Regions from separate parts of the Thalassotalea sp. PS06 genome, predicted to be linked through region 1. Evidence: predicted binding sites of a transcription regulator. Region 1 holds the regulator's gene; the other holds the start of a gene.
The links. The regulator FNR, encoded in region 1, switches genes on or off when oxygen is low (the NO sensors DNR and NnrR bind a similar motif). The targets are predictions, from matches to a motif close to TTGATCTAGATCAA.

Region 1 (9,755 bases):
GTTGATCAGATAAGAAATGGAGTTGTCACTCCAGAACATTTCTGCGTTTGCCGTAGAGGCAAAGAAAGAAGCACTGGCAACAAGACCAGCAACTAAGTGCTTAACATTTAACATGAGCGCATTCCCAAAATACTAGAATTTTACTGACCCCGACAACATATCGGGGCCAATATAGAATTTTTAATTAAATTAATTGTTGCTTAGGCAAAAGCAAACTTGGCCACAAATAGCGCCGACAATAACCATACCGCTGGGCTAATTTCGTTGAAGCGGCCGCTGAAGATGCGAACCGCAGCGTAACTGATAAACCCAAACGCAATACCGTCTGCAATAGAGAAGGTCAGTGGCATAGTGACAACGATTACGGTTACAGGTACGGCATCCATTAAATCGTCCCACTTAACATTTACCAGGCCGGCAACCATCAGAACACCGACGAAAAATAGTGGGCCTGCGGTTGCGTAAGCTGGAACCATCGCCGCTAATGGTGAGAAGAATAGTGCCAATAAGAACAACGCAGCAACGGTAACGGCTGTAAGACCGGTACGGCCACCGGCGGCAACACCAGCAGTACTTTCAACGTAACTGGTTGTGGTTGATGTACCTAATAAGGAACCGGCGATAGTTGCACCGGAATCGGCAAATAATGCTTTTTTAAGGCCAGGCAGGTTACCGTCTTTATCAAGCAGGTTACCACGCTGGGCAACAGCGATTAAGGTACCTGAGGTATCGAATAAGTCGACGAATAGGAACGCAAAGATAACGCTTAGCATACCTACTTCAAGAGCACCGGCGATATCCAGTTCCATAAAGGTAGGAGCAAGCGAAGGTGGCGCAGTGACGATACCTGCGTACTCTACAGAACCAAAAACCAGGCCAAGAACCGTGATAACCAAAATGGAAATCATAACGGCGCCGTTAATGTTCAAAGAGATTAAACCAACGATTAAAAACAGACCAAGAATCGCCATTAGCGGTTCAAAATCAGTAACACTACCTAACGTTACTAAAGTTGCGTCGCTGGCGACGATAATACCGGCGCTTTTAAGAGCGATTAAGGCCAGGAACAAACCGATACCGGCAGCAATACCGAAACGCAATGCATGCGGGATTGAGTTAATGATCCACTCACGAACTTTGAATGCACTTAATGCAGTAAAGATCACACCGGAAATAAACACGCCACCTAAGGCAACGTTCCAGCTATATCCCAGCTCCATCACAACCGTGAATGTGAAGAACGCGTTTAAGCCCATACCCGGCGCTAATGCGATAGGGTAGTTTGCATATAAGCCCATGATCAAACAGCCAATGGCTGCAGCAAGACAGGTTGCAACGAATACTGCACCCTGATCCATGCCAGTCATAGCAAGCATACTTGGATTAACAAAGATAATGTATGCCATGGTCAGGAAGGTGGTGAACCCGGCAATCACTTCTTGCTTCACAGTGGTATTGTGCTGTGAAAGCTTAAAGAGTTTCTCAAACATCGATTGGTCCTATAAAAAATTTGGCGCATTTTAGCGAAAGATGTAGCTAAATTACATCTTTTTACGCATTTTTTCGCAATTTTACGTGGTTTAACGTTATTTTATTTCAACGATGTTAATCGCTTGATCAGCATTAACATTCTGATTTAATTCTGCTAATGGTTGTTGCGAAATTGGTTCAGGATCAAACGCTAAATCGCCACCATTAATAACGCCGGATTCAAGATTGACGTTTTTGAAATCGAAAAGCTCATTATCAGCCATGTGCGATGGCACAATGTTTTGCATTGCCGTAAAGATTGATTCGGCACGGCCCGGGTAGTGTTTATCCCAGTCTCTTAGCATGGCTTTAACGTTCTGGCGTTGCAGATTTGGTTGGCTGCCGCACAGATTACAAGGGATGATAGGAAATTGTTTGAGCTCAGCGTATTGCTTGATCTCTTTTTCTTTGGCGTAGGCAAGGGGACGGATCACCACGTGTTCACCATTGTCACTGACTAGCTTCGCTGGCATGGTTTTGGTTTTGCCATTGAAAAACATGTTAAGTAGCAGGGTTTCAATCATGTCGTCGCGGTGGTGTCCTAGGGCGATTTTGGTCGCACCTAAATGTTTTGCTGCTTTATATAGAATGGCTCGGCGTAAACGAGAACATAGGCTGCAGGTAGTTTTACCTTCAGGAATTTTTTCTTTGACAATGGCATAGGTGTCTTCTTCGACAATTTGATAGTCGACACCAATTTGCTCAAGATAATTTGGTAATACGTGCTCAGGAAAGCCCGGTTGTTTTTGATCTAGGTTAACGGCAACGATATCAAAATGGATTGGCGCTGAAGCTTTAAGCTTCAATAAGATATCCAGCATGGTATAGCTGTCAGCACCACCAGATAAGCACACCATGATTTTGTCGCCGTCTTCGATCATATTGTAATCGCTGATCGCTTTACCGACATGATGACGAAATCGCTTTTCCAGTTGTTTTAGCTGCTGCTTTTCGAATGCTGTTTGTTCAGACATGTATCCAACCCATGCAAAAAAAAGGCGTATTATAGCCAAGCCGGGTCACGGGGCAAACCGTTTAACAAATTTGTGTAAATTTTTATTAGTTATTTATTACGATTCTTCAACGGGTGACACATAACCGTCTGGTTTTAACGCCAGGAGATCGCAGTTCAATCGATCAATGACGTGCTCAGCGGTGTTACCAATGAAGACCGCCGACAAGCCGGTTCTGCCAATGGTACCCAATATTACCAACTCGGCATCAATATCTTTAGCGACTTTTTCAATCACATCCTCAGGCAAGCCCTCTTCAACATGCAGGTATTGCGACTGAATCTGATATTTTTTGGCATGCTCTTCCATCATTTTTTGATGATGTTCACGCATGGTTTTATTGTATTCCCCAGCATCAAACTCAGGGATCTCAATGGCGATATTAACTGGCGTGCCAGGATAGGAGTTCACCAGATGTACATCGGCTTTAATTAAACCGCTGAGTGTAAGCGCTGCATCGGTAATTTTCGCATTTAACGCCTTGTGGCTGTCTTCCTCGCTGCTGGCATTGATGGCCGCAAGGATATGACCGTTTTCAGGCCATTCATGATCTTTAACCAGCAATAAAGGTACCGGGCATTTGCGGATCAGGTGCCAATCGGTTGGAGTAAAGATGACGGATTGCAGAGTAGGGTGTTCGTGGGTGCTTTTTACAACCACATCGAATTTGTGTTCAATGACTTCTTCAATAATGACTTCAAACGGTCGATTGTGCCAAACCGCTTTGGTTTCTACAGGGTGATCGTATTCTTTGGCTAAGTCTTCGAGCCAGGATTGGCGATCTTTCACCACCGATTTGCGCATTGCTTCGCGCTCATCGCCAGAAAGCATGGTGGTCATTTCATAAGAAAAATCGAAAATTACCAATAGTGCAGTAATTTTATCGCCGGTTTGCTTGGCAATTGTACACGCCCGTTTTAATGCTTTTTGATCTTCACTATCCGGGTCGATAACTACCAGAATATTGCGATATCTATCCATTGCTCCCACCTTTATCAACAGTTGTGATTACGTGAATACGGCCTGATTGGTATTAAGCTTAATCGGATATCGGACGGGTTACAAATAAAAAAATCGGTAGAAGCAGCGCGTTAATCTGTGTGACGCTGCATTGCATTAACATCGAGAATGGTAACAAACTTGCGGTCCAGTTTTATCCAGCCATTTTGTTGAAAACGACTGAGTAACCGGGAAACGGTTTCTACCGTTAAACCTAAGTAATTTCCGAGATCGGTGCGGGTCATTGGTAGTTGAAATTCGCGGGAAGATAATTGTCGGTCTGACAGTCTATCGCCAAAATTTACCAGAAAGCGGGCAAGCTTTTGCTCGGCGTTTTCCTGATTAATGCTTAACAGATGCTGTTGATTACAACCCAGTTCAGCGCTCATTAGCGACATGATTTGCATTTTCAGACGCGGGATCTGGTTAGATAGCTGATCCAGGACATCAAATGGAATTTCGCACACCATGGCGGTTTCTAACGCTTGCGTGGTTCCCGGATGAACTTTATCAGACAGGGCGTCAAACCCTAGGACATCACCTGGAAGATGAAACCCGGTAATTTGTTGTTCGCCTTGGGCGCTCTGAATATAGGATTTAAAGGTGCCGGAACGAATCGCAAACAGGCTATGCAGATTATCGCCACCTTGAAACAAGGTTTGATTCTTTTGGATAGGCTTCTTGCGCTTGATAATCTCGTCAAGCAAATTCAATTCAATATTGGATAAGCTAAAAGGCAGGCAAAGCTCGCTGATACGGCAATTAGCACAGGATATATTTGGCGCAGTTGACATAGTTAATCGTATTGAATCGAATTAGGTTTTACCGACAAGGGTACTAAAACAGCATTTTCAGTGCAATATGCAATGAATAAATCCCATAAAGGATCAGTAGGATACCGCTCAGTTTTTTCACCATAGGTTTTCTTAACCCGTCGGTGAACCACCGAAACCCCGCGCTTAAGGTAAGGAGTGCGGGTAGGGTACCAAGGCCAAAGGCGAACATGATTAACGCACCTTGATGCCAGCTACCACTGGCGATGCTCCAGGTAAGGGTTGAATATACCAGGCCGCAGGGTAACCAGCCCCAGATAGCGCCTAATGCTAAAGCATGGGAGCCGGAGTTGACCGGGATAAACCGTTTCGACAAAGGCTGTATCCGTTGCCACAATATTTTTCCAATGGCTTCTACCCGGTTGAGAACAAACAACCATTGGCCGATATACAGGCCGAGTAAAATCAGGAAGACTGCGGCGAAGATTTGCAGCATGGCAATGGGTACGCCAATGGAACGTGCCGCTATCGAGCCGGTAAAGCCAGCTATTGCGCCGGCGATGGTGTAGGAAAGGATCCGACCGAAATTGTAATTGAAGATAATGGCTGGCGCGGGTTTGTCTTTACCGACAGAGCGAGACAGCATTGAAGTGATGCCGCCGCACATAGCAATACAATGTCCGGCACCGGCGAGACCAACCAAAAATGCTGAAATGACATCCATTTCCATGGGCGAATTAACCTAGGGCTTTTCCGTTTCGACGTTTTCTTTAGTTACCACGTTACTGACGGCGCTCTTGTCAACGCTATCGTCGGCGCTAACGTCTGCTATTGATTCAGAGCTTTCGGTTTTTTTCGCTGGCTCATCATCAAATAAAATGCTCATTCCCTCTTTTTCCAGATCGTCGAATTGCTCGGATTTTACCGCCCAGAAAAATAAATAGATGGCCACCGCAGTGAATAAAATGGCAATAGGAATAAGGACGTAAATTACACTCATTTTTTTAGTAGCCTTAATGAATTTGTCACCACTATCAGGGAACTGGCCGACATACCCAATACCGCAAAGTAGGGGGTGATATAACCACATACGGCCAATGGCAGTACAATGGCATTATAGGCCATAGCCCAGCTAAAGTTTTGTTTAATAATACGTTGTGTGCGTATCGAGGTATCTTTTAAGGATAGCAAGCTGGTTAAATGGTTATCCAGCAAAATCACATCGGCGCCAGTTTTGGCGATCTCGGTGCCGCTACCCATGGCAACCGAAACATGAGCTCCGGCAAATACAGGGGCATCGTTAACCCCATCGCCAACCATTGCCACATTCTTGCCTTGCTCAGTTAGCTTGCTCAGGGTATCTAGCTTTTCAGATGCGGTTAAATTCGCTTTTGCCTCGGTTAAGGATGTACCGGCTGCAGCGAGTTGCTCTGAGAATCGATCAACACCCGTTTGATTATCACCGCTTAGCAATAATGTGTCTGAGTCTTGGTTCAGTTTATTAATAACCTGAGTGGCATCTTCACGAATATCATCATCAAGATAAAATTCGGCAATGATTTGGTCATTTATTTTCAGTACGCAATTGCCTTCTAGCTTACTCGCTTCACCCTGTTGCTTATTACCAACCCAGCTAGCCTTACCTATCATCACAGGCTCGCCCTGGTACTCAGCGGCAATACCACAGCTGGTTATCGTTTCTACGTTATCGACGTTGATATCTGATTTTCTATAGCTTGCAAAAGCATCGGCAATCGGGTGTTGAGAATGGGCTTCTAACGCACTGGCGATAGCCAACACCTGCTCTTCGCTATATCTGTCAGACAGTAAATTAACCTGATTTAACGAGAATTTACCCTGGGTAAGGGTGCCGGTTTTATCAAAAGCATAGGTATCGATACGATTCATGGTTTCGATGACATGCGCACTTTTCACCATGATCCCCTGGCGGTTCAATTTGATTGTGCCGCAGGTTAGGGCAGTTGGCGTTGCCAGCGATAAGGCACACGGACAAGTGGCAACCAATACCGAAATGGTGATCCAAAACGCGTGGCTGGCATTTTCCTGAGCCCAGTAAATCCAGGTAAATACTGCGGTAACCAAAATCAGGGCCACAAAGTATTGGGCAATTTTATCGGAAAGCCTGGCAATTGCTGGTTTATGGTTCTGCGCTCGCTCACTAATACGAATAATGTTGGTTAAGAAATTATCGGCATTGGTGGCGTTAATCTTGATTTGCAGGTTGCCATCGGTATTTACCGTTCCGGCAAATACCTGTGAGCCAACGTTTTTGCTTACAGGTGAGGATTCACCGGTTAGCATGGCTTCGTTAACGGAAGTTTTGCCCTGCACAATAATGCCATCGCCGGGAATGGTTTCACCGGGTTTGACGATACAGATATCATCAACCTTTAAGTGTTTGGCACTAACGATAGATTCCTGGTTATCAACGATAACGGTTGCCGATAGCGGCATCAGTTTAAGTAGGTTTGCTGACACCTCTGCAGCCCGGGCGCGCGCCCTGAACTCCATAAACTTACCAATCAACAATAAGAAGGTGAACATGGCGACGGATTCAAAATACACTTCGCCCTGTTGGAAAAAGGTTGCCCAGCAACTGGCCATAAATGCCAGGCTGATGGCAATTGCCACGGGCACATCCATGGTTAAACGGCGCCCCTTAAGGGCATTGATGGCACCTAGGTAAAACGGGAATGCACCATAGGTAACGATTGGCAAGGTTAGCACCAGGCTGGTTGCCCGCAAATACACCAGATTGTGTTCGCTTAAATCACTGAACGCACCAAAGTACAAACCAAAAGCGATCATCATCACCTGCATGGTTAAGATACCGCTTACGCCAAGGCGGCGAATAAAGGCTTTGCTTTGCTGATTGTTTTTTATTTCTGTGGTATTGGCTTTGAACGGCAGGGCTGAATAACCAATTTTGGCAATGGCTGAGATAATTTCGCTCAGCTTTATTTTATCTTTATCCCAGGTAACGGTGGCACGTTGGGTCGTGGCGTTAACCTGCGCTTTGACGATACCGCTTTGTGGAGAGAGTTGCTTTTCAATCAACCAGGCACAAGCGGCACAGCTCATGCCTTCTACCGATAAAATGGTTTCCTGATGGCCATCGGATTCAAAGGTGAATTCGGATTGTAACTGCTGATCGTCGACAAATTGATTAACCTGCAATTGTTCTGGAATATCAGCGTTTACTTTATTGCCTTTTTCGGTACGGAAACGGTAGTAATCGTCGAGGTTATTATCGACGATGGCTTCGGCGACCGCCTGACAGCCTATGCAGCACATAGGCTCGTCTTTGCCGTGAATATTGACGGTTAAATCCAGGCCTGCTGGAACGATTTCACCGCAGTGGTAACAATCCATGTTCATCATTAATATTGAATTTCAAACGGCCTGAATTCTAATTGGGGTAGGGCAACGGTAGTCTGTACTTTCCAGCGTTCATCAAATGGCAACACCTGAATGCGCCATTTACCGTCAATTTTGTTTTCAAACGTCTGGCGATACCAGCCATTGCCGTCGGCGGTTAGTTTTAATGAAAAGTCTCTGTCAGCCAGGGTTGAATGGTAAAAACTCACGTTTAGTACCGGGAAGCTCTTCTCGATACCCGTAGGTTTTAAAATAATTTCGTCATCGGAAACCTTCATATCGAAGGCAATACCAAGTTTCTGAGCTTCTTTAATCTTAGATATCTCCAGGTTGATGCTTTTGCCTTTTTTGTAATAGTCGTCAACGACAACGGTATCGGCATCGGTGTTGGCAATGATAAGGGTAGTGATCCCGGCGATCACAGCACTTAATGGCAGGAAGAAAACGAAATAAGCCCAGGGCTCTTTGTACCAGCGGGTAGTCATAAATAAACCTATTATTGTGAGAAAAAGCTCAGCATGTATGTAAACGCGCCAATTTTAACGCTTTTTCGGTATCAAGTTAAATAAGGTTAAGCTCTCTTGTTTATTAACTATGAAAACTTAATCTGATTTAACTTTTTTTAGGTTTGTTTGTCGGGCAAAAATAAACCCTGCACAATTAGATTGTACAGGGTTTATAGAGATTAAGATTATTCGCTGTCGGAATTGTCAGCTGACAAGCTGTAAACGTAGGCGCTGACTACGCGGATCTTGTCTTCGCCAAGGAAGTCTTTCCAGGCTGGCATGACACCAGCACGACCGTCACGAATCGTCGCTTCTACTGCACGAGGAGAACCACCGTACAACCAGATATCGTCGTTCAGGCGAGGTGCGCCAAGGGCTAAGCCCATTTCGTGACTACCTTCACCGTTTTCACCGTGACAGGCAGCACACATGGCAAACTTCTCTTTACCGGCATCTGCCATGGCAGAATCAACTTCCAAACCGCTCAAACTACGAACGTAAGCTGCAACTTCTTTCACGCCTTGCTCACCACCTAACATGGTTTTCCAGGCGATCATACCCTGCGCTTTACGGCCGTAAAGCAACGTTTCTTCGATATCTTCAGGCGTACCACCGTATAACCAGTCGTTGTCCGTTAGATCCGGGAAGCCTGTGGTACCTTTACCGTCAGAGCCGTGGCACTGAGCACAGTTTTGCAGGAACAAACGCTGGCCGATACGCAATGCTTCTTCGTTCTTAACCAATTCGCTGTAATCCTGCTTGGCAAGACCTTCGAAAATTGGACCAAAACGCTCTTGGGCACTATCTACTTCACGGTCATATTGAACCAGTAAACCCGCTTCTTTAGCCGCTTCGTTTTGTGCTTTTGAATCAGCCAGGCTGGTAATACCCTGGTTAGAGCTTTTCCAGCCAAACAGGCCTTTAAAGTTACCAAGACCAGGATAAAGGGCCAGATAGATAAAGCCCCATATAATCGTGATTAGGAAGAAGGTACTCCACCATTTTGGTAGTGGATTATTTAATTCCTCGATGCCATCAAATTCGTGGCCCATGGATTCACCTTCTTCAACACCGGTGAAGTTGGTTAATGTCCATCTCAACAGCAGGTAACAGCCAACAAGCGTACCTAAGGTAAGAACGGTGATCCATATACTCCAGAAGCTAGACATTCTTATTAGTCTCCTGTTTTTCTTTATTCACGTCGTCTTTCTCGTCGAAAATAGAATTGGCAGCTTCATCGAATGAAGTTTTACGTTTTTTGCTAAAAGCCCATACTACTATGATGATAAATAGTACGAAGATAATAACGGTAAATATGCCTCTTAAAGTGCCGTAATCCATAATTACTTCAACGCGTGACCAAGTGATTGTAAATAAGCGATAAGGGCGTCCATTTCCGTCAGACCATCCTTACCAGTAATGCTTTTCGTGGTGGCAAACTCCGCACCAGCGTTAGCGATGTCTTCAGCAGAATAAAGTGGAATCGGGTTACCGTCTTCATCTTTATGACTGCGGTTTTTCGTCAACGCATTGAA
Region 2 (9,755 bases), 480 kb from region 1:
GCGTACGCTCAATGTTGTCGATACCGGTAATCGGATCATCAACAAGCAGGCCAAGGGATAAAATAAGGGCGAATAAGGTCACGCGGTTAATGGTGTAACCGAACATGTAATCGAGCATCAATGTCAGCCCATAACATACAGGCACCGCCAGACCAACGACGAGTGCCGGACGCCAGCCGAGGAACACGCCAATAAATACCACCACGGTAAATATCGCAAAAGCCAACGATGATGTAAGATTGTTCACTTTATCATTAGCGGTTTGGCCATAATCTCTTAACAGCTTGAATTTAACTTCTTCAGGCAAGATGGTTTGACTTATCTCTTCCATAGACTGCAGTACATTGGCACTAACCGATACCGCATTACTGCCTTTTTGTTTGGCGACACTAATGGTTACCAGGGGTAAGGATTCTGCCTGCTGCGCGAGTGCAAGGTCGTTGGTTTTGCTGTTACTGTCGGTTAGTTGCAACCACTGATAAGATTTTAACTCTTGCGGTCCATCAGTCACTTTTGCCACATCTTTGAGCAGCACAGGTTTGCCATTGATGATATTCACCACCATATTTTGCAACTGTTGGACATTACGAAATACGTCACCAGACTCAATAACAACCTGCTGATGAGAAAGGGTTAGAGAACCGTGGCGAGTCAGTTGATTGGAAATATCAATGGCACTGACAACATCGAGTACGGTGGTTTGTCGGGCAGCAAGCGCCTGAATGTCGAGATCAATTTGCAATGCCCGTTGCCGGCCGCCAACAACGTTAATCTCACTGGTATCATCGATTTGTTGCAATGAAGTAGATATTTCCTGGGCAAATCGACGTAATTGAAAATCGTCATAAAGAGAGGGAACAGTGCTATACAATCCGAGCATTAATATCGGCACATCATCCACTTCCTGAGGTTTAACCTGCCATTTGTCGACGACAACGGGAAGCTTGTCCTGGTTGGAGTAGAGCTTATTGTAAGTATTTACTATCGCTTTTTGTCTTTCTTCACCAACGTGAAAACGCAAGGTTACCAGTAACTTGCCATCCATGGAGGTCGAATAAATGTGTTCGATTCCGGAAATTTGCGATAACAGTTTTTCCAGAGGAATGGTGACCTGTCGCTCTACCTGGTTCGCCGTTAAGTTTGGCGCAAGCACGGAGACATCAATCATTGGAACCACTATCTGCGGTTCTTCTTCACGAGGTGTGATCTTAAGAGCTAATAACCCAAGTACCAGTGACAGGAAAAATATCACCAGCGGAATTCTCCCCTGTAGCGCCCTGGCTACCAGGTTATCGATCGGATGCGAGTTCATTATCGTACTATCTCGGCTTATTAATCGTCATTTTTACAAAACAGTTCATAGAGCTGTTCAATAAGTTTTACGGCTTTGTCATCGCTTATCGCATAGTAAATCGTTTGTGCGTCACGCCTGGTTTTCACGACATTGGCCTTTCTCAGAGCGGCTAGATGCTGTGATAAAGCGGATTGTGCCAAAGGAACCTGCTCATTTAATTCGGTTACTGAACACTCCGAATCCATTAAGCGGCAAAGAAGCATCAAACGATTTTTATTGGCTAAAAGCTTTAGCAATTGTTCCGCCTGTTCGGCATTTCCAGCCATTGCCTGTGCGTCCATTTTCCCTCCTCTCATCGAGGTATTAGTTGATTTATTGGCGTTCAGGAAGACTCGCAATCTAAGGCTGAGAATTCCCATTTAAGGTTGAGTATAAACCATTAAATTAGAAATGACTAATATTAGAGTTTGCTAATTTAAAAATATCTAATATACTGAACGGCGTAACTAGACAATTTTTTGGAGGCTTCATGGAAAGCGATACTGCGACAAGTACTTCTGGATTCAGCATGCATCAGGCTTTACGACTCATAGCCGGGATTATGATTTTAGTCAGCCTGGCATTAACACACTTTGTTCACCCCAACTGGGTATTTTTTACGGTGTTCATTGCACTAAACTTAATTCAGTCAGCCTTCACCAAATGGTGCCCAATGATAACGATATTAAGATCAGTAGGATTTAAGGAGTAAAAATAAATGCTGAAAACTATTCCCGAGTTAGTAAAAGCGGCAAGCGCAAATGTTCGCAAGATCAGTGCTGAGCAGGCACAGCAAGAAATGGCAGAGAAAGATGCTCTGTTTATTGATGTAAGAGAGCCTGGAGAGCATCAAAAAGAAGCGGTTGCCGGCAGCATCAACATTCCTCGCGGTGTTTTGGAAATGCAATTGGTTGAACGTGAAAAAGACCCGATGAGACCGATTTATCTGCACTGTGCTACCTCAGGCCGAGCGACTTTTGCAGCGGAACAGCTGGCCCGAGTTGGCTATCAGGATGTAACAGTAATTAGCTGTAAATTTGCCGACATTCAGCAAGTGTTTAAATAAGTTTTACTATTCAACTTTAAAGGGAAAGTTGGCATTGCCGACTTTTCCTTTGCCATCATAGCTGTAAATAAATAACCGATATTCACCCGCATGCTCTGGGGCTTTAAAACTCAGGCGCACCCCATCCTTAGTCTTCATTGTTTCAATAGTACTTAGTTTCACCGCTTGTGGCTCTTGCTCAAAAGCGCCGCCATCACTTCGCTCGGTAACTTCGGTTAATAAACGCCATTGATGGGTTAAGTCATCGTTCTCGGGATCCTTGACTACAACATCGGCTGTCAGCTCTTCACCAGGAGCGACGATAACACTGGACTGGGGCAATTGTTGATTTAACTTAATAGATTGAGTGAGCGGTGCACGGTTATTAGGATAGCTGCCGGTCCAGAAACGTGTCATTTCGTCTACTCTGGCATTGGCACTGCCATCTTTATTGAACATGCCAAACCAGGTTGGTGTGCGCTCCTGTTTCTGCCCCCAGTAAAATGCGTAATTACCGATAATTTTACCGGTGCGATCATTAACCAGGGTATTCTCAATACGAGCCATCATCGCTTTGGCCTTTACTGCGCTAGGCTCTTCAATCTCCCTACCCCACTGGGTTGTCGGCATCTCCCAAAATCCTGTAGGTCCGTATTCGGTAACCATTACCGGAATGTCGCGATTAATCTCTTCAATCGCTTCTGGCAGAATCTGCAAATCCCCATACACCTGAACCGAGAGGATATCGACAGTTGGCGTAAGCTCAAGCGCAACATCGATATGCTCTTTGATGGCTCCGGCAAAGGTATACGTTACCGGATGGTTGGGGTCGGTTTTGTGAATGTATTCGATCATCTCATTGATAGCCAAATACACTTTCGGATTAACCTTAGCTAAGCTGCCATCTTCAGCGAATAACAGGTTCGGTTCGTTGGCAATTACCCAAAGTAAAAGGTTCGGATGATTTTTGTACTTATCAACCACCGTCTTGAATCGTTCAAATTGTTCACGAACAGTCTGTTCATCGTTATAGTCGAAACCATGTAATTGTTTCTCGGTATCAAATCCCAGGGCTACCATTAACCCCAACTCCTTGGCTTTCGTCAGGATTTCGTCGGCATTATCTGCGCTCCAGGTGCGAAAGCTATTGCCCCCAGCAGCTTTTAACGCTTCCAGGTTTTTCCCTTGGTTCCAGCCAAGCCCAACACCTTTTACCGTGAACGGTTGGCCGTCGACCATGAGTTGATAAGTATTTTGCTGTTTTTCAATTTCTACTTTTTTCGGAGACCAATCGGTTTTTGCATGGCCATGAAAAGCGAAAAGTAACAGCTGTAAAAACATCAATATTGGTAATCGAGTATTGCATCTTTTTCCGCTATTCATTGTTATACCAATCCCATTAAATTATTGCTCACTCAGTGAGAATTTAAAGGCTTTTAGACAAGGCTTTGATTGCAGAGAATGGTCACTCCATTGTCAAAATCAGTAACGCAGGATAAACGCCTTTAAAACTCACCCGTAGGGAGTTAGTGAGAGGCCCATTTACTGCCCTATATTTCATTAATATAGAATGACTATATCAATAAAATCTATGTTGTAAATGAACCTCGGCCCTAACTCTGAGTTGTGCACAAACTTAGTGGGATTGGTATTAGGCGCCTTTTTATCTTATTGTTTCAATTACCTTACTCGAGGAAATTGATTCAAGTCCAATGAAAAACTTGGTCTAAACTTAAAAAAGTTTCGTGATCCCGCCGTACACATCAACCGAACAACAAACTAAGGTACTTCCTATGATCAAACTTAAAATATTGATTGTTGTCGCACTAATTGGCCTTGCCGGCTGTTCCAGCATCAATGACGATATTGAGATCATCTCTGATGTCGATCCCAAAGTGGATTTTATTGGCTATGAGACCTACGCCTGGATGGGATCCGCTGTGGTCGCATTTGATGAACAAGGCCAGTGGGAGCCACCGGGTTTTGACGCTGACAAAGAAGTTAAGTTTTATATTGACCGGGAATTAAGAGCCCGGGAAATGAGCGAAGATTCCTATAACCCAGATATGTTGGTTACTTATGTAGCCGGCGTTGATATGGACCATATTGAAGAAATAGATACCAATGATTCTAACTTGCCGAGCCTGGCCAATGTGCCTAAAGCGGCGCTAGTTGTTGTGTTCTTTGACGCCCAGACCGGTCAGCCAATATGGTATGGCGCCGCCGAAGGTGACGTGCAAGAAGATAAAACCGTGATGGAAACAAAAGAAAGACTCGATTACGCGGTATCGAAGATAATGGATGAATTTCCAAAATAATCATCAGGCCAACTAGCCTGATCTTTAGGCAACCTCAGCCGTATTAGTTGATATGTAATTCAATTTTGGGTGTTAAAGATGGATGGATATCTTTCAGGTTTAGCATTGTTACCTATCCTATTTGTGCAGGGAAAACAGGTACGCAGGCAAACCCCTGTGCTTCCAGAACCTGGTGGCCCGAGAATAGGCGTTGACGGCAATGGCAAGCCACTGAAGTTATTGATTGTCGGTGATTCTGCAGCTGCCGGGGTAGGCACTCAGCAACAGGATACAGCGCTGCTTGGACAAACCTTAAAACACCTCAAGCAGTCATTCGAAGTAAGTTATCAATTAGTGGCGCGTTCTGGCGCCACCACAGCGGAAACCTTAACCGTATTGGAGACACTTCCAAGTCAAAGCTTTGATACGGTTATCACTTCTCTTGGCGTTAACGATGTCACCAGCTCCGTCACTTTATCCACCTGGAGACAACAGCAGGCGATGCTAAGAAGCCTGCTTCAGGATAAATTTAAAGCCAAACAAGCGATTATCACTAAAGTACCGCCGATGCACCGGTTTCCGGCACTACCCAACCCTCTACGCTGGTATCTGGGAGACAGAGCCAAGCGCTTTAACGAGGTGTTGTGTCAGGATGTCGAACTGGAACAAAGGTGTCAGCTTCTTAATTTAGAAACCGCCGAAAAAGACATTCCAATGGCCAGTGACGGTTTTCATCCCGGTCCTGATATCTATCATCGCTGGGGTAAAAGAAGCGCGCATTTGATTAAGCGTTTTCATGCTAGCCCTTCCGAGGAACACTGAGTTCACCTTTTAGTGGGTTAGCCACCACTATTAAATATATCGTAGATGAAATTGCACAATGCATTGTCTCCTTGCGTTTCATACAAGTAGGTTGCTTCTTCCTGCATCATAGCGTGAGATTCAACTTCACCATGGACATCGATGTTTTCAAACCAACGTCGTAATAATCTTTCATCGAACAACATCATCAAGCTGATTGCAGTATTTGTATTTGCATTCGCATCTCTGCGTTGATAAAAGCTTTGTTTTTCGCGTTCAAGTGCTGTAACAATCTCTTCGTTATCCAACGCTTCATAAATTTTCTTCTGCAGCCCAAGCCCCATATGCCAACTGATGAGAGTCTTTCCTCGGTCGGTAAGTTCAGCGCCAAGAGAAATGCAGGCATCTGATATAGCCGCTTGTTCCAGACCTTTTTCACACCAATCAAATACAGGTTTATACGAAAGAAAAGGTACTGCCCCTATTCCCTCATAAGCGGCCAATCTGAAGTCACCAATTTCCGCTCCTGCCAAAGCCTGAGCATAGGTTAAAACCCTCTCGCCATACCTTTCATTAAAAGTCGATGCTTGTTCAATATGCTTAATATGCTCTATGACTTTATCGTCTTCTCCCTTTGAAGCGTAAAATATTGTCGCCGATACGTGCGGCGCGCCATTATTACTGTCTGCCGACACCAGATCGTCAATCAACGAGTCTGAACACCTTTCGTCTTCAGCACCGATACAGGCGTTAATAATATCGACGGAAATTAGAGGGTTACCAGGGAATTGTTGATGGTATTCCATTAATAAATCGAGTCGCGTTTTACCTTCAGGTGGAGGGGCAAAAAGCGAATAGTTAAAAGCATCAGCGTTTGATAAATGCCTTTTGGCTGCGTCCACTCTCTTTTTTTCATAGTCCTCAAAATGTTGTTGCAACTTTTCTTTTCTATCTTCAGCGTCCTCAAATAACTCGGGTAAGCACGCAAGTATTTCGGATTCAGCATCATCATTTTCAATAGAATCTTGCTGCAGTTCAGAGTCTTGAGGTTCTGATGATTCCGGAGGCTTAGGTTCGCTAGTTTGGACGTTAGTAATTTGGTTTTGCGATTGCAGCGGTTCTGTGTTTGCAGTTTCCGGTTTGCCAGTCAAAAACCACAGAAACAAAGCTAGGATAGCGAGTAGTCCTGCTCCTAAAATTCCTTTTTTAGCATTGTTGGGAGCTCTTTATTAAAACAAAGGTAGGGGTTGACTATAAAGCATTGAACCTATGAATTAAATGGCAAACGATTAATCATCATAGAATCAATTTGTTATATACAGTTCAGGAAGTTACCTGCAATAAAATATGTAAACTATATCGTGCCCGAATCAGGTTATTAGAAATTTGTTACAAAACCACATTAACACTAGGGTTATTTGGTGTTATCACGTAAAATTCAGCCATTAATTTATATCAAATCCATTAGAGAATTAAATCGCTGGAAATGCGGTTTAAAGAGCAGTGAGATGATGGCAACCGAAAACACCTTTGTACCCGAATTATTATCCCCAGCTGGTAGCTTAAAGAACATGCGATATGCGTTTGCTTATGGCGCAGACGCCGTTTATGCTGGACAACCCAGATATAGCCTGCGCGTTCGCAACAATGAATTTAACCATGAAAACCTGAAGATAGGCATCGACGAAGCTCACGCCCTGGGGAAGAAGTTATACGTGGTATGTAATATTCAACCTCATAATTCTAAACTTAAGACCTTTATCGATGATTTACGCCCTGTCATTGAGATGGGACCTGATGCACTGATCATGTCAGATCCTGGATTAATTATGATGGTGCGTGAAGCGTTCCCTGAAATGCCAATTCACCTGTCAGTACAAGCGAATGCGGTAAACTGGGCAACGGTAAAATTCTGGGCGGCAAATGGCGTTGAACGGGTTATCGTTTCTCGTGAATTGTCGTTAGAGGAAATCGAGGAGATTCGTGAGCATTGCCCTGAAACAGAGTTAGAGGTATTTGTTCATGGCGCCCTATGTATGGCCTATTCCGGGCGATGCCTGTTATCCGGATATATCAATAAGCGTGACCCGAATCAGGGAACCTGCACCAATGCCTGCCGCTGGGAATACAAGGTAGAAAAAGCGAAAGAGGACGACGTTGGCCAGATTGTTGAAGAATTTGATCCTAACCAAGCTCAAATCGTGGAAGTTCAGGAACAACGCCCTGATGTCGCAATAGGAAAAGGTAAACCTAGTGATGAGATGGTCCTACTTTCTGAAAGTCATCGACCGGATGAAAAAATGGCGGCATATGAAGATGAACATGGTACGTATATCATGAATTCAAAAGATCTGCGCGCTGTCCAACACGTTGAGCGGCTAACGAAAATGGGCGTACATTCGTTAAAAATTGAAGGACGCACTAAGTCTTTCTATTACTGTGCGCGCACCGCTCAGGTTTATCGTAAAGCCATAGACGATGCCGTTGCTGGTAAGCCATTTGATCAAGATTTAATGGGCACACTAGAGAACCTGGCACATCGTGGTTATACGGAAGGTTTTCTGCGTCGACATACCCATGATACCTATCAAAATTACGATTATGGTTATTCTGTTTCTACCAGCCAACAATTTGTTGGTGAATTTACGGGTAATCGCCGTGGCGATTTGGCAGAGCTTGAAGTTAAGAACAAGTTCATTGTTGGTGACAAGCTTGAGTTAATGACGCCACAGGGCAATGTCATCTTTACTCTCGAGCATATGGAAAACCGAAAAGCAGAATCAATCGATGACGCTAAAGGCAGCGGCCATATCGTTTACATTCCGCTACCTAAAGATTTAGATTTGCAATATGCACTGCTAATGCGAAACCTGAACGATGGTCAGGATACCCGCAATCCCCAGGGTAAATAACGATGGCGTTATTAATTACTAAAAAATGTATTAATTGCGATATGTGCGTACCGGAATGCCCAAATGATGCAATTTCTATGGGCAAATCCATCTTTGAAATCAATCCTGACCTATGCACCGAGTGCAAAGGTCATTACAACAAGCCCACGTGCCAGTCTGTATGCCCTATCAGTAAGTGCATCATTACCGACCCAAATCGCATCGAAACCGAAGATCAGCTGTACGAAAAATACGTGGTAGTTCAGGGGTTGGCGTAAATAAAGATTAGGTATGAGGTGGACTTGACGATAGTCGTCAAAGGTGGATTCGAATCAAAAACCGATTCGAGGGTGGAGTTAAAACGATATCGTTTTAATGGTGGAGTTGCAGCCTAGCTGCAATGAAAAAGGTTACTAGGTATCCCAAAACACGAGGAAGTCGAGTGTTTTGCTCCTCAGTAAATTGCTCTTCGATAACTGCTCCTGCGTTATTCTAACCACATACATCCATGTATTAGTGCATTTTCTGCATATAGACCGTCCATGGTCAAAAGCGAATAGGGTTCCTATTCGTCACCCAAAAATACGACGCAGTGGAGTATTTTATCCAACTGTCTTCTTGAGTTGGTCAAGCCTAGGCTTTCTTTGAATTTTCCGCTGATATTTAATACTTACGCGGCCTAGCGATTATGTCCACGGATGGACGGTAAAGCGACGTTTCAGGGATGGTTAAACGTCGCAGACCTACGCTCACATGCGTTCCCGCAAGTGGGGTGTTAGCCTTTATTCGAATGAAGAAGGGCATCTATCCCTTTAACTTTTATTTTGCGCTATTTTATTTTCCGCGCATAACGAAAAAGGGCACCCTTTCGGATGCCCTCTTTCATTTGAATGGGAGCCTAGCGATGACCTACTCTCACATGGGAACTCCCACACTACCATCGGCGCTATTGCGTTTCACTTCTGAGTTCGGCATGGGATCAGGTGGTTCCACAACGCTATTGTCGCTAGACAAAAACTGGTTTAATTTTGAATAAAGTCTAAGTGAATTAACTCTGCTCAAACATCATTTAAAATGAAACTTTACATTTTAAGTTGAAAAGCCCGCTCAGTTGAGCGGGCTTTTGTCGTTAATTAGGAGCCTAGCGATGACCTACTCTCACATGGGAACTCCCACACTACCATCGGCGCTATTGCGTTTCACTTCTGAGTTCGGCATGGGATCAGGTGGTTCCACAACGCTATTGTCGCTAGACAAAAATCGTACGCTAGAAGATTTTTGCCCCGTTGGCGAACGGGGCCTCCTGATGCGTTCTGAGTATTGTTTACTCCGCTATCAAGACGCTTCTAACTTTAATTCGAAAAGCTGTATTAATTTCAATTCTTACT

Region 2: a site for FNR is predicted at 6,922-6,935, ahead of yegQ (tRNA 5-hydroxyuridine modification protein YegQ). Genes of this name have one in related genera too.

The regions. Positions count from the first base shown of each region.
Region 1 is NZ_CP041638.1:1,702,236-1,711,990, forward strand. It holds gene FNC98_RS07485 (outer membrane protein OmpK) at 1-114, opposite strand, end outside; gene FNC98_RS07490 (NCS2 family permease) at 201-1,490, opposite strand; gene ttcA (tRNA 2-thiocytidine(32) synthetase TtcA) at 1,587-2,504, opposite strand; gene uspE (universal stress protein UspE) at 2,601-3,524, opposite strand; gene fnr (fumarate/nitrate reduction transcriptional regulator Fnr) at 3,635-4,336, opposite strand; gene FNC98_RS07510 (sulfite exporter TauE/SafE family protein) at 4,380-5,045, opposite strand; gene ccoS (cbb3-type cytochrome oxidase assembly protein CcoS) at 5,058-5,315, opposite strand; gene FNC98_RS07520 (heavy metal translocating P-type ATPase) at 5,312-7,717, opposite strand; gene FNC98_RS07525 (FixH family protein) at 7,717-8,199, opposite strand; gene ccoP (cytochrome-c oxidase, cbb3-type subunit III) at 8,406-9,389, opposite strand; gene FNC98_RS07535 (cbb3-type cytochrome oxidase subunit 3) at 9,382-9,561, opposite strand; gene ccoO (cytochrome-c oxidase, cbb3-type subunit II) at 9,564-9,755, opposite strand, start outside.
Region 2 is NZ_CP041638.1:1,218,204-1,227,958, reverse strand. It holds gene FNC98_RS05360 (efflux RND transporter permease subunit) at 1-1,312, opposite strand, end outside; gene FNC98_RS05355 (ArsR/SmtB family transcription factor) at 1,333-1,635, opposite strand; gene FNC98_RS05350 (DUF2892 domain-containing protein) at 1,863-2,045, shown strand; gene FNC98_RS05345 (rhodanese-like domain-containing protein) at 2,052-2,399, shown strand; gene FNC98_RS05340 (glycoside hydrolase family 2 TIM barrel-domain containing protein) at 2,406-3,761, opposite strand; gene FNC98_RS05335 (DUF4136 domain-containing protein) at 4,172-4,696, shown strand; gene FNC98_RS05330 (SGNH/GDSL hydrolase family protein) at 4,775-5,497, shown strand; gene FNC98_RS05325 (hypothetical protein) at 5,515-6,627, opposite strand; gene yegQ (tRNA 5-hydroxyuridine modification protein YegQ) at 6,988-8,388, shown strand; gene FNC98_RS05315 (YfhL family 4Fe-4S dicluster ferredoxin) at 8,391-8,645, shown strand; rRNA gene rrf (5S ribosomal RNA) at 9,264-9,378, opposite strand; rRNA gene rrf (5S ribosomal RNA) at 9,507-9,621, opposite strand.